Regions from separate parts of the Klebsiella grimontii genome, predicted to be linked through region 1. Evidence: predicted binding sites of a transcription regulator. Region 1 holds the regulator's gene; the other holds the start of a gene.
What was found. Region 1 encodes LexA, which represses DNA repair genes until DNA is damaged. Its sites were predicted from a motif close to TNCTGTATGTACATACAGNA; they were not measured.
Positions count from the first base shown of each region.

Region 2: dinB (DNA polymerase IV) is a predicted target of LexA. The motif match lies at 2,041-2,060, and genes of this name have one in related genera.

Region 1 is NZ_CP169721.1:5,326,909-5,334,239, forward strand. Features, by position in the region: gene ACE3MN_RS24945 (quinone oxidoreductase) at 1-206, shown strand, start outside; gene pspG (envelope stress response protein PspG) at 385-627, opposite strand; gene dusA (tRNA dihydrouridine(20/20a) synthase DusA) at 768-1,766, opposite strand; gene ACE3MN_RS24960 (cupin domain-containing protein) at 1,871-2,359, opposite strand; gene zur (zinc uptake transcriptional repressor Zur) at 2,552-3,067, shown strand; gene ACE3MN_RS24970 (CsbD family protein) at 3,158-3,367, opposite strand; gene dinF (MATE family efflux transporter DinF) at 3,504-4,820, opposite strand; gene lexA (transcriptional repressor LexA) at 4,893-5,501, opposite strand; gene ACE3MN_RS24985 (diacylglycerol kinase) at 5,624-5,992, opposite strand; gene plsB (glycerol-3-phosphate 1-O-acyltransferase PlsB) at 6,122-7,331, shown strand, end outside.
Region 2 is NZ_CP169721.1:4,585,448-4,592,778, reverse strand. Features, by position in the region: gene nqrF (NADH:ubiquinone reductase (Na(+)-transporting) subunit F) at 1-805, shown strand, start outside; gene nqrM ((Na+)-NQR maturation NqrM) at 808-1,023, shown strand; gene ACE3MN_RS21550 (glycerophosphodiester phosphodiesterase family protein) at 1,056-1,913, opposite strand; gene dinB (DNA polymerase IV) at 2,073-3,128, shown strand; gene ACE3MN_RS21540 (GNAT family N-acetyltransferase) at 3,131-3,622, shown strand; gene pepD (cytosol nonspecific dipeptidase) at 3,734-5,191, opposite strand; gene gpt (xanthine phosphoribosyltransferase) at 5,450-5,908, shown strand; gene frsA (esterase FrsA) at 6,015-7,259, shown strand; gene crl (sigma factor-binding protein Crl) at 7,317-7,331, shown strand, end outside.

The DNA of each region.
Region 1 (7,331 bases):
ACGTCACCCGCCCTTCTCTGCAGGGCTATATCACCACGCGTGAAGAGCTGACGGAAGCCAGCAACGAGCTGTTCTCGCTGATCGCCAGCGGCGTGATAAAAGTGGATGTCGCGGAGAGTCAAAAATATGCGTTAACCGACGCCAGACGCGCGCATGAGGTGCTGGAAAGCCGGGCGACGCAGGGTTCGAGCTTGCTCTTGCCGTAATGGCCGGAGCACAAAAGTTTAGGGCTTCCACATGGGAAGCCCTTACTTTTTTTTGTTCGGCTGTATGTAGGGTACAGCGCGATGAATTCGTTAACGCGCTAATAGTGACAGATTTAATAAGCAAAGCCTACGCTGTTTTATGCAAAAATCTTCAGGTTGTGACATACCGCTCAATACCTTAGTAACGCCAGCGGTTATTACCGCGATAGCGGTTCGCGGCTGGCGATTTTATCGCCCGAATCACCCAAACCACGACAATGGCCAGCAGCAGCCACGGCAGCAGTTTAATCATTAACGCAAACAGACCGCCGACGAACATCAGCGCGGTCGCGACCACAATCGCGGCAATAATGCCCAGCAGCGACACGCCGGTGACCAACAGCATGACAAAAAAGCCAATTACAAATAAGAGTTCCAGCATCGTCTTTCCCCTAAAGAAATTTTATCTACCTTGCCGGATATTACAAAAATCGTGCCAAATATAACTTATTGAATAAAAACAAAAACGCCCAACACGATACGTGCAGGGCGTGGTGAATTTGACCAGGTTTTAGCGAAAAACTAACGCTTATCGGCAACCAACTTCAGCGCCTGTTCCAGCACGTTGATATCCGCCCCGGCTTTATGCGCATTTTCGCTCAGATAGCGACGCCACTGGCGCGCGCCGGGGATCCCCTGAAACAGCCCCAGCATATGGCGCGTCACATGTCCCAGATAAGTCCCGTTGCTAAGCTCGCGCTCGATGTAGGGATACATCGCCCGGACCACGGAGACCGGATCGGCATCAACGCCGTCCACGCCGAAAATTTCCCGATCCACCGCGGCCAGAATGCCCGGATTCTGATAAGCCTCACGACCGACCATCACGCCGTCCATATGCTCAAGATGCAGCTTTGCCTCTTCCAGCGACTTAATGCCGCCGTTAATCGCCATGGTCAGATGCGGGAAATCACGTTTAAGCTGGTAGACGCGCGGATAATCCAGCGGCGGGATCTCGCGGTTTTCCTTGGGGCTCAGACCGGAAAGCCAGGCTTTGCGCGCGTGGATGATAAACATCTCGCATTCACCTTTCCCGGATACCGTTTCGATAAAATCACACAGAAACGCGTAGCTGTCCTGGTCATCTATGCCAATACGGGTTTTCACCGTGACCGGGATCGACACGACGTCGCGCATCGCTTTAATGCAGTCGGCAACCAGCTGCGCGTTCCCCATCAGGCAGGCGCCAAACATACCGTTCTGCACGCGATCGGACGGGCAGCCGACGTTCAGGTTAATTTCATCATAGCCGCGCGCCTGCGCCAGCTTCGCGCAGTGCGCCAGCGCAGCCGGATCGCTGCCGCCGAGCTGCAGGGCGACCGGATGCTCTTCTTCGCTGTAGGCCAGATAGTCGCCCTTGCCGTGAATAATCGCACCGGTGGTCACCATTTCGGTATACAGCAGCGTATGGCGCGACAGCTGACGCAGAAAATAACGGCAGTGTCTGTCGGTCCAGTCGAGCATCGGCGCGATGGAAAAACGGTGAGCGGCGAAAGCAGTAGGCGTTGATTCTGACATCATGGCGAATAAATAAGCATCCGGGTAAAAAGGGGCGCTACTATAGCACAAAGATAAACCACTGACGCATAGCGTCAGCGCTCACCTTTTTTATCCCGCCATAAACGCTATATTTTCCGCGGCTTCCCGTCGTGAGGGCCAAAAAACTGCGGCGGATGGTCAACCCAGCGATCCTGACGCGTGGCGGCATAGCCGGGGTTCAGCGGGTAGTAGATGCGATTGAATTTCTTATTTGCCTCACCAACGACTAACAGGCGCACCTCCTGCTCGGTGTTATTGAGGAAGGTGTGGCAAATGCCGGTTCCGGCAGGAAAACCGACGCTATCCCCCGGCTCCAGCTTCCAGAGGTAGCCGTTAATCCACACCTCAGGATAGCCGTCCAGCACGTAGATGAACTCTTCTTCATCGCTTTCCGCATGCGGGTAAGAGGTACGACGCCCGGGCGGCAGACGTTCATGGTGGATCCCCAGACGATTCAGCCGCAGGCCGCGCGCCAGCGGCGCGCCGATGGAGAAAAGCTCAGTACTGTCGGGATAGGTGGAATCATCCGCACCTTCCAGTTCACGCCAGTGTCGTATGCAATCAGGTCGTTTCATCGTTTTCTCCCGAAAATGAGATGCTTCAGGTATAGCATAAGGCGGCAAGATAGCGCGCCCCAGAAGCGTATGACCGGGGCGACCAACGCACATGTCACACGAAGTGTGACGGCTATATCCCGCCGGGTCTCGGCGTTTTACCGGTATCGTGATAAAGTAACAGTTTCAGATTCACGCGACCAGAGGACGCTCATGGATAAGACCACTTCGCAACAAATGTTAGCGCATGCTGAAAAGCTGTGCGCGCAGCGTGGCGTGCGCCTGACCCCGCAGCGCCTCGAAGTATTGCGTTTGATGAGCCTGCAGCAAGGGGCAATCAGCGCCTATGACCTGCTCGATCTCCTTCGTGAAAAAGAACCTCAGGCGAAACCGCCGACGGTATACCGGGCGCTGGAGTTTTTACTGGAGCAAGGGTTCGTACATAAGGTGGAATCCACCAATAGCTACGTGCTGTGTCACCTTTTCGATCAGCCAACCCACAGCTCGGCGATGTTTATCTGCGACCGCTGCGGCGGCGTCAAAGAAGAGTGTGCGGAAGGCGTCGAAGATATTATGCATACGCTGGCGGCAAGAATGGGGTTCGCTCTGCGCCACAACGTCATTGAGGCTCATGGCCTGTGCGCCGCCTGCGTTGAAGTGGAAGCCTGCAGTACGCCGGGCCACTGCCACCACGACCATACCATCCAGATCAAAAAGAAAGCCCGCTGAGGCGTTAGCCGCAGCGGGAAACAAGGGTAGCGGTACCTCCATGTACCGATCGTGCAGGCAATAACAGTGGGTTAAAACACGGCGTTTTCGCTACCAGCGATAGTCGTTTTTGGTTTCCCAGTCGGTCACTTCTTTCTCTGCCTGGTCTTTGGCGTAACCGTAACGTTCCTGAATTCTGCCCACCAGCTGGTCGCGTTTGCCTTCAATGACGGTCATGTCATCGTCGGTCAGCTTGCCCCATTTTTCTTTCGCTTTACCTTTGAACTGTTTCCAGTTACCGCCGATTTCGTCTTTATTCATCATGCATTCCTCATCGTTCGGTTATCGTTCGGTGAATGAACAGCCCGCTGTGTACCGGACATGACTTAACTATAGATGAGTATTCTGAGTAAGATTTATTATTCGGAATCTTTAACCATCAGATGAACTAAATGCACTATGAAAACCAGGTTCCACGCTGCCAGTGCCGCCGCCAGATAACCGCCAGGGAAGCGCCGCGCAGGGCGAGAAATACCGCCAGCGCCAGCCACAGCCCGTGGTTACCGAGCGCCGGTACGGTTAACAGCGTCAGGGCAAACCCTGCCGCCGCGACCGCCATGCTGTTGCGCATCTCCGCGCCGCGCGTCGCGCCGATAAACATACCGTCCAGCAGGTAACACCAAACGCCGATGACCGGCAGGATCATCTGCCAGACCAGATAGCGATCGGCCAACTGCTGTAGCGAAGGCAGCGAGGTCAGCAACGCGATAATTTGTTCACCGGCAAGGCCGTAAATCAGCGCAAACGCCAGCGCCACCAACCCTGACTGGCGGCAGGCCGCATGCCAGACCGCAAGCAGTTGGCTGTCGTCACGCGCGCCGTAGGCCTGCCCGGAGTGCGCCTCAACGGCATAGGCAAAGCCGTCCAGCGCATAGGCGGTAAAGGTCAGCATCGTCATGAGGACCGCATTGACCGCGACGATATCGGCGCCGAGGCGGGCGCCAAATACCGTCACCGCCCCGAAGCAGAGCTGTAGCAGCAGCGAGCGCAGCATGATGTCGCGATTCAGCGCCAGCAGACGGCGTATATCGCCGCGCCAGGCGTTTTTCAGCATCGACAGGGATACGCCGCGCAGCGCCAGTACGCGCCGCGCCATAAGCAGTCCGATAAAGAAAGTGGCGTATTCTGCCATGACCGTCGCCAGCGCCGCCCCCTGCACGTTCATATGCAGGCCCATCACCAGCCATAAATCGAGCACAATGTTGAGGACGTTGCCGACCACCAGCAGAATCACCGGCGCTCTGGCGTACTGTACGCCCAGCAGCCAACCCAGCAGAACCAGATTCGCCAGCGAGGCCGGCGCGCTTAGCCAGCGAATCTCAAGGAAGCGTCGGGCCTGTTCAAGCACCGCTTCGCTACCGCCGACAATATGCAGCGCCAGGTTTATCAACGGGATCCTGAAAAGCACAATCGCCAGCCCGGCGGCCAGCGCCAGGCCCAGCGGCTGCACCAGCGCGCGCGCCAGCCGCTGCGGATCCCTGGCGCCAAACGCCTGCGCCGTCAGCCCGGTGGTGCTCATACGCAGAAAAAGGAGCAGCATAAAGAGGAAGCTGGTCGCCGTTGCGCCAACCGCCACGCCGCCCAGATAAATCGGGCTGTCGAGATGACCAATAACGGCGGTATCCACCAGCCCCAGCAGCGGAACGGTGATATTGGAGAAGATCATGGGCAGCGCTAAGCGCCACAGGGCTTTGTCGGCGGCGTTAAAAAGCATGGAGAAAGCGCCTAAATGAGGAAAAACGACGCAGCATCATGCTTCAGATGATGATGCTGCGAGATGAAGAGATTATTGCCAGTTGCCGTTGCGGATAACGCCGACGGCCAGGCCTTCAATAGTAAAGCTTTGTTCGCGAAGGTCGACCACGATCGGCGAGAATTCGCTGTTTTCCGGCAGCAATTCCACGACGTTACCCTGTTTTTTCAGACGCTTCACGGTCACTTCTTCGTCGATACGCGCCACAACCACCTGACCATTGCGCACATCCTGCGTTTTATGGACAGCCAGCAGGTCGCCATCGAGAATACCGATATCCTTCATCGACATACCGCTAACACGCAGCAGAAAATCGGCGTTCGGCTTAAACATGGCCGGGTCCACCTGGTAGTGGCCTTCAATGTGCTGCTGCGCTAGCAGCGGCTCACCTGCCGCGACGCGGCCAATAAGCGGCAGACCGGTTTCTTCTTCCGTCAGCAGACGAATACCGCGGGAGGCGCCGGAAACGATCTCGATTGCGCCTTTACGCGCCAGCGCTTTCAGATGCTCTTCCGCCGCGTTTGGGGAGCGAAACCCCAAGCGCTGAGCAATCTCCGCACGCGTCGGCGGCATGCCCGTCTGGCTGATATGATCCCGAATGAGATCAAACACCTCTTGCTGCCTGGTCGTTAACGCTTTCATTCCGCCCCCTGGGTGTATATACAGTTATGCTGTGAGTATATACAGCTAACGGTGATTTTGGAACCACATTTCACACAAAAATCAGGAGTTTCTTTCCGTTTTGCGAGCAGCTACGACAAGACTTAGCGGTAGTTCGCCCACAGCAGCGTTCCCCACGCGATCAGCGCGATGATAATCGCCAGCAGTACCGCCGCCGATCCCATATCTTTCGCTCGCCCCGAAAGCTCATGATGCTCGGGACCGATACGGTCAACCACCGCCTCAATCGCGCTATTGATAATTTCAACTATCATCACTAACAGGACCGAGCTAATGAGCAGCACCCGCGTGATGGCATCGACGTCTAACCAGCAGGCGATCGCCACGGCAATAACGGCCGCGATGCCTTCCTGACGAAATGCGGCCTCATTGACCCACGCCGCACGGAATCCTTTCCAGGAATACCCGGCCGCTTTAATAATTCGGGTTAACCCAGTGGTATTATTGGCCATCAAACAAACCTTTTTATGTAAATGACGTCAATGAGTGTACGCGTTTGCCGCGTTACAACGGAAATTTTGCGCACTTTCTGTTATTCTTGCGGCGCATTTGCATGATTAACCAGAGGCTTCACATCGTCTATGTCTGGCTGGCAACGAATTTACTATAAATTACTGAATTTACCATTAAGGGCGCTGGTAAAAAGCAAGTCGATTCCGGCGCAACCTGCGCAGGAATTAGGCCTGGATACCTCGCGTCCCATTATGTACGTCCTGCCCTACAATTCGAAGGCGGACCTGCTGACGCTGCGCGCGCAATGTCTGGAACATGAGTTACCGGACCCGCTGGAGCCGCTCGAGATCGACGGCGCCCTGCTTCCGCGCTACGTATTTATCCACGGCGGGCCGCGCGTGTTCACCTATTACACGCCGAAAGAAGAGTCTATCAAGCTCTTTCACGACTATCTGGATTTACACCGCAATCATCCCGATCTTGACGTGCAGATGGTGCCGGTTTCGGTGATGTTCGGTCGCGCGCCGGGGCGTGAAAAAGGCGAGGTTAACCCGCCGCTGCGTATGCTCAACGGCATTCAAAAATTCTTCGCCGTTCTGTGGCTGGGCCGCGATAGCTTCGTCCGTTTCTCGCCTTCGGTCTCGCTGCGCAAGATGGCGGACGAGCACGGTACCGATAAAACTATCGCTCAGAAGCTGGCCCGCGTGGCGCGCATGCACTTCGCCCGCCAGCGCCTGGCGGCGGTTGGCCCGCGCCTGCCTGCGCGCCAGGATCTGTTTAATAAACTGCTGGCGTCAAAAGCCATTGCCCGCGCGGTAGAAGACGAAGCGCGCAGCAAGAAAATTTCCCATGAGAAGGCTCAGCAAAACGCTATCGCCCTGATGGAAGAGATCGCCGCGAACTTCTCCTATGAGATGATTCGCTTGACCGACCGCGTGCTGGGCTTTACCTGGAACCGGCTGTATCAGGGTATCAACGTCCATAACGCCGAGCGTGTCCGCCAGCTGGCGCACGAAGGCCACGAGATAGTCTACGTCCCGTGCCACCGCAGCCATATGGACTATCTGCTGCTCTCTTACGTCATTTATCATCAGGGCCTGGTGCCGCCGCATATCGCTGCCGGCATCAACCTGAACTTCTGGCCCGCCGGGCCGATTTTCCGTCGCGGCGGCGCGTTCTTTATTCGCCGCACGTTCAAGGGCAATAAGCTCTACTCAACCGTATTCCGCGAATATCTTGGCGAGCTGTTTAGCCGCGGCTATTCGGTGGAGTACTTCGTTGAGGGCGGTCGTTCACGTACCGGTCGTCTGCTGGATCCGAAAACCGGCACCCTGTCGA
Region 2 (7,331 bases), 740 kb from region 1:
TAACAAGGCCACTTTCATCAAGGAGCTGAAGCTGCGCGTGCCTGACGGTGACGCGGTTCCGTTCCGCGCCGGCGGGTATATTCAGATCGAGTGTCCATCGCACAAAGTCGCCTATGCCGACTTTGACGTTCCGGACGAGTATCGCGGCGACTGGGATAAATTTAATCTTTTCCGCTATGTCTCTGACGTGAAAGAGCCCACGTTACGCGCCTACTCCATGGCTAACTATCCGGAAGAGAAGGGCATCATTATGCTCAACGTGCGTATTGCCACGCCGCCGCCGCAGGTGCCTGATGCGCCGCCGGGGATTATGTCCTCGTATATCTGGTCGCTGAAGCCTGGCGATAAAGTGACGATTTCCGGGCCGTTTGGGGAGTTCTTTGCCAAAGAAACGCAGGCGGAGATGGTGTTTATCGGCGGCGGGGCGGGGATGGCGCCGATGCGCTCGCATATTTTCGACCAGCTTAAGCGGCTACACAGCACACGTAAAATCAGTTTCTGGTACGGTGCGCGGTCTCTGCGAGAAATGTTCTATGATGACGAGTTTGAACAGCTGGCACGGGAAAACCCGAACTTTACCTTCCACGTGGCGCTCTCCGATCCGCAGCCGGAAGATAACTGGACCGGCCATACTGGCTTCATTCATAACGTCCTGTATGAAAACTATCTGCGCGATCACCCGGCGCCGGAAGATTGTGAGTTTTACATGTGCGGGCCGCCGGTGATGAACGCCGCGGTTATCAAAATGCTTAAAGATCTCGGCGTTGAGGATGAAAACATCATGCTGGACGATTTTGGAGGCTGATGATGCTGACGGTATTTGTCGCGACCTTCGTGATTTTCGCGCTGGTTATTCTGGGAATGTCGCTAGGGTACCTGATCAAGCGCAAAACTCTTCAGGGCAGCTGCGGCGGGATCTCATCGCTGGGTCTGGAAAAGGTCTGCGACTGTCCTGAACCTTGCGATGCGCGTAAAAAACGCATGGCTCGCGAAGCGCAGCGCAAACGGGATCGCATCATTTAAACAGCAGGCCGCTTATCGCGGCCTTTTACGATTTACCAGGTTTTCGCTTTCGCCGGCGAGTCTACCATCACGCCATCGGCTCCCAGCTCGCTTGCCTTACGAAAATCATCGGCGCTATTAATGCCGAAGAAGACAATATGGGCTTTGCCCTGAGAGCGGAAACAGTCCATGGCTTCTTTATCCCAGGTGAGGGTGGCTGGCGACACGCCTTCGCCGAGGGTGAACTTCTCCACGATTTCTACCTTGCGTTTCAGCTCCAGACCGTACCAGTAGTCATCGCCCGGCTGCGTGGTTGGCTGGCACTGGTGGCTAAGGGAAATATTAGCCAGCTTCGTTCGCGTTTCGCCCCGGCTGACGAAATGGGGAATAGATTCCGGTAGCGCCGCGATATAGCGGTCTTCGGTGGAATAAACGCGTACGCGCGAGAGGCTATGGGTTGTTTGCAATACTTCACTAAGACGCGAAGCCATCATTGCCGGGTCGGCATCAGGCGATTTAATATCGATGTAAAAGAAGGTCTGCGGCCATTGCTCCAGCACTGATTGCAGCGTTGGAATGGTGGCATTTTTTCCGCGCCAGGGGTGAGTTTCACCGCCCCATTTCCATCCCGCGTCCATGCGGGCCAGTTCGGCAGCGCTAAAGCTTGAGACCTTCCCGGTATGGTCAGTCAGGGCGGATAAATCGCTCGGGCGATATAAGACCGGAACGCCATCATGGCTTAATTGTACCGTTATCCAAATCGCCTCGGCCTTATTCTCCAGCGCCAGTTTTATCGCCGGAAGGGTGTTTTCCGGCGCATCGCCGGTGCCTCCCCGATGAGCAATGAGCTGCGGCGCAGCGCAGGCGCTGCTGGCAATAAGCAAACCAAGCGCAGTAAGTATTGATTTCATGATTACATTCACCCTGTTCATTAATATAACCATATGAAAAATAAATCATATTTGTTGCACTTTTATGTTGTAGCACGTTTTTTATGGCGAGGGTTTTTAAAAGATTAAATTTCGCCGACTTTTGCTATACTGTACGCATGTACAGTCTAAGGTTTGGCTATGCGTAAGATCATCCACGTTGATATGGACTGCTTCTTCGCGGCGGTGGAGATGCGGGACAACCCGGCACTGCGCGACATCCCTATCGCCATTGGCGGTAGCCGGGTGCAGCGCGGTGTGATCAGTACGGCCAACTATCCGGCGCGTAAATTCGGCGTGCGTAGCGCCATGCCCACCGCCACAGCGCTCAAGCTTTGTCCTCACCTGACGCTGCTTCCCGGCCGCTTTGATGCTTATAAAGAGGCGTCGAACCATATCCGGGAGATTTTTTCCCGCTATACCTCGCTAATCGAGCCTTTATCGCTGGACGAAGCCTATCTGGACGTTAGCGACAGCGTTCATTGTCAGGGGTCAGCGACGCTGATGGCGCAGGAGATCCGCGAGACCATCCATCGTGAGCTAAATTTGACCGCCTCCGCAGGCATTGCGCCAGTAAAGTTTCTCGCAAAAATCGCCTCGGACCTGAATAAACCCAACGGCCAGTTTGTGATTGCGCCGCATCAGGTCGCGGAGTTTGTCAAAACGTTGCCGCTAGCGAAGATCCCGGGCGTCGGCAAAGTTTCCGCCGCGAAGCTCGAAAGCATGGGGCTGAGGACCTGTGCAGATGTGCAGAACAGCGATCTGGCGATGTTGCTCAAGCGCTTTGGTAAATTCGGGCGGATACTATGGGAGCGCAGCCAGGGAATTGATGAACGAGAAATCAGCAGCGAGCGCCAGCGCAAATCGGTGGGCGTTGAGCGAACCCTGGTAGAGGATATCCACGAATGGGCGGAGTGTGAGTCGATTATTGAGAATCTCTATCCGGAACTGGAACGGCGCCTGGCGAAGGTTAAACCGGATTTACTGATCGCCCGGCAGGGGGTCAAGCTGAAGTTTAATGATTTCCAGCTCACGACTCAGGAGCATGTCTGGCCCCGATTGAATAAAGATGATTTGATCACCACTGCCCATAAAGCCTGGAACGAGCGGCGCGGAGGTCGGGGAGTCAGGCTGGTAGGGCTGCACGTGACGCTGCTCGATCCGCAGCTGGAGCGACAATTGGTTCTGGGGTTATAACAATGCCGAAAATAAGACCGTATGGAGAGCGTGATTTTGCCACGCTATGCGCGATTTTTTTGCGGGCGATTAAAGAGACGGCCAGCGCCGATTATTCTCCCCGGCAAATTGCCGCCTGGGCTCAGGTTGATGAAGCCCGCTGGCGGCAAAAAATAGCGGCTTCACGGGTACTGGTCGCGGTAAAAGAGGCATCGCCGGTCGGGTTTATTACCACCGTGGATGACAATATTGATTTGCTGTTTGTTTCTCCCGACTATAGCCGCCAGGGAATAGCCAGCGCATTGCTCAACGCATTGCTTATACGGCGGCCTGAACGCGTGTTAACGGTAGAAGCCAGCATTACGGCAAAGCCCTTTTTTGAACGCCACGGTTTTAGCGTAATTGAGCAACAGCAGGTTGAAGCGCGCGGTGAGCGGTTTCTTAATTACCGGATGCGGCGGGAAATCGATGCGCTAAATACTCAGAACGCACTTTGCAGGCCTTTCCTGCAATGACTCAAGGCGGCAAATGCGCGTGGCCGGTATACACAATCGGTAAGGCGGGCTTTTCGAACGGTCATCTTATAAAGAAAAGGCCCGCGCCTCGCGGTGTGGGCCTTAATTGTCTTACTTCGCCGGAATGGATTTCAGCAGCTCGGTCAGCAGCGTCCAGTACTGGCCAACGCTTTCAATGTGAACCTGCTCGTCCGGGGAGTGGGGGCCGGTAATGGTTGGCCCGATAGAAACCATGTCCAGGTCCGGATACGGTTTTTTGAACAGACCGCACTCCAGGCCCGCGTGGATAATCTGGATGTTCGGCGTCTTGTTGAACAGACGCTGATAGGTTTCACGCACCAGATGCATCACCGGCGAGCTGGCGTCCGGCTGCCAGCCAGGATAGGCGCCTTTCGCTTCGGTTTTCGCGCCGGCCAGCTTGCCCAGAGAATCCAGCATGCTGACGACATAATCTTTACCGCTGTCGATCAGCGAGCGAATCAGGCAGTGAATCTGCACGTTATCGCTGGTCATGGTCACCACGCCGACGTTCAGCGAGGTTTCCACCACGCCTTTTGCCACATCAGAGTTGCGGATGACGCCGTTCGGCGTGGCGTTAAGCAGGCGTACAAAGGTGTCACGAGATTGGGCCGTCAGCGCAGGCTGGTCGTTCGCAACCGATTCCAGCAGTACTGTCAGGTTTTTCTCTTTGGCCGCCAGCTCGTTTTTCAGGATCGCCTGGTACTCATTAGCCAGCGCTTTCAGCGTATCCACTTTGTTCGCGGCCACGGCGACAGTAGCGAACGCCTCACGGGGAATAGCGTTGCGCAGGGTGCCGCCGTTGAAATCGACCAGGCGCAGATCCAGCTCTTCAGCATGGCCCGCGAGGAAGCGTGCCAGCAGCTTGTTGGCATTGCCTAAACCAACGTGGATCTCGCCGCCGGAGTGGCCGCCCTTCAGCCCTTTCAGGGTCAGCTTAAAGCTCTGGAAACCGGCCGGAACGGCTTCACGGGTCAGCGCGAGGTCAGAGGTGAAGTCGATCCCGCCGGCGCAGCCCATGTAAATCTCACCCTCTTCTTCGGAGTCGGTGTTGATCAGGATGTCCGCCTGCAGCCAGTTAGCCTGCAGGCCAAACGCGCCGTCCATTCCGGCTTCTTCCGTCATGGTCAGCAGCACTTCCAGCGGGCCGTGAACAACGTTGTCGTCGGCCAGCACCGCCAATGCGGAGGCCATGCCGATACCGTTATCGGCGCCCAGGGTGGTGCCGCGCGCTTTAACCCACTCGCCGTCGATATACGGCTGAATAGGATCTTTAGCGAAGTCGTGAACGGTATCGTTGTTTTTCTGCGGCACCATATCGAGGTGCGCCTGCAGCACCACCGGTTTACGGTTTTCCATACCGGCAGTCGCGCTTTTACGAATCAGAATGTTGCCAACCTGGTCGCGTTCCGCGTGTAAGCCTTTTTCTTTTGCCCAGCCCATAATGTGCTCAGCGAGCTGTTCTTCGTGATAGGAGGGGTGAGGAATAGAGCAGATTTTGGCAAAAATATCCCACAGCGGCTGCGGGGATAATTGAGACAGTTCAGACACGATAAGTCTCCTTACAATCACCTGCAAAAGTCGTTTGCAGATCGAGGGGTTAGCAATCAAATACACTACAAGCCCGGGCTTGCGCGATGGGGTTGAGAATACCACTTTCCGTGTACTCTGGTAGTGTAAACCACGTAAAAAGAGTCGCGGGGGCCGCTTAACGCTGGTTTTTAGCGCGTCAGATCTCTATAATCTCGCGCAACCATTTTCCCCCTCGAACATTATTTAAGCCGTATTACACAGGCTGGGACACTTCACATGAGCGAAAAATACGTCGTCACCTGGGACATGTTGCAGATTCACGCCCGCAAACTGGCAACCCGTCTGCTGCCGGTTGAACAGTGGAAAGGCATTATTGCCGTTAGCCGTGGCGGTCTGGTACCGGGAGCATTACTGGCGCGTGAACTGGGTATTCGTCATGTTGATACCGTTTGCATCTCAAGCTATGACCACGATAATCAGCGTGAACTGACCGTGCTGAAACGTGCGGAAGGCGATGGCGAAGGCTTTATCGTGATCGACGATCTCGTTGATACCGGCGGTACCGCCGTTGCCATCCGCGAAATGTATCCTAAAGCACATTTTGTCACCATCTTCGCCAAACCGGCAGGTCGCCCGCTGGTTGATGATTATGTCGTTGATATTCCCCAAGATACCTGGATTGAACAGCCGTGGGATATGGGCGTGGTATTCGTACCGCCTATCGCAGGCCGTTAATTTCCCGCATAAATGCTAATTACCACGCCCGGTTTTGCCGGGCGTGGTTTTTTTTACCCTGACGCAGGTTACAATAGCTTGAGTGGCAACATGATGGAGGCGGCACATGTCCCAGGCTAACCTTAGCGAAACGTTGTTTAAACCCCGATTCAAACATCCGGAAACCTCTACGCTGGTGCGTCGGTTTAACACCGGAGCGCAACAACCGATCCAGTCCGCGCTTAGCGGCAATCACGTTGATCACTGGTACCGATTGATTAACCGCCTGATGTGGATCTGGCGTGGCGTGACGCCACAGGAAATCCTCGACGTGCAGGCGCGTATCGTCATGAGCGATGCGGAGCGGACCGACCCCGAGCTTTACGATACGGTCGTGGGCTATCGCGGCGGCAACTGGATCTTTGAATGGGCCAAACAGGCGATGGACTGGCAGCAAAAGGCCGGTCAGGAAGAGAATCTTCTGGTTAGCGGTCGTCACTGGCTCCATGCGGCAAACCTTTACAGCATTGCCGCCTATCCGCATATCAAGGGCGATGAGCTGGCGGAACAGGCGCAGGTGCTGGCATACCGGGCCTATGAAGAAGCCGCCCAGCGCTTGCCCGGCAAACTGCGAGAGCTGGAGTTCGCCATCCCCGGCGCCGCGCCGATCACCGGTTTCTTACATATGCCGCCGGGCGATGGGCCGTTCCCGACGGTGCTGATGTGCGGCGGGCTTGACGCGCTACAGACCGATTATTACAACCTGTACGAGAACTATTTTGCGCCCCTGGGCATCGCTATGCTGACGGTCGATATGCCTTCCATCGGTTTCTCTTCAAAATGCAAGCTGACCCAGGATACCAGCATGCTGCACCAGTATGTGCTGCAGCATCTGTCTAATGTTCCCTGGGTTGACCATACCCGGGTGGCCGCCTTTGGTTTCCGCTTCGGCGCGAACATCGCCGTCCGGCTGGGCTATCTTGAACCCCAGCGCCTGAAGGCGGTGGCCTGTCTGGGGCCGGTGGTGCACGGACTGCTGGTGGACCCGCTGCATCAGGGACGGGTGCCGGAAATGTATCTCGACGTTCTGGCGTCGCGTCTGGGTATGCATGACGCCTCCGACGAAGCGCTGCGGGTTGAGCTTAACCGCTATTCTCTGAAGGTTCAGGGTCTGCTGGGGCGTCGCTGCCCTACGCCGATGCTCTCCGGTTTCTGGAAAGACGATCCGTTCAGTCCGGAAGAGGAGTCGCGTTTAATCACTTCCTCCTCCTCCGACGGCAAGCTGCTGGAGATCCCGTTCAATCCGGTCTACCGTAATTTCGATCACGCCCTGCGGCAGATCGCCCGCTGGATTAGCCATAGATTTAGTTAATATATTGCTAAATTCTATTGATTTGGTAACGTCATAGCATCACTAAAGGAGATCGCAATGACGTTACCGAGT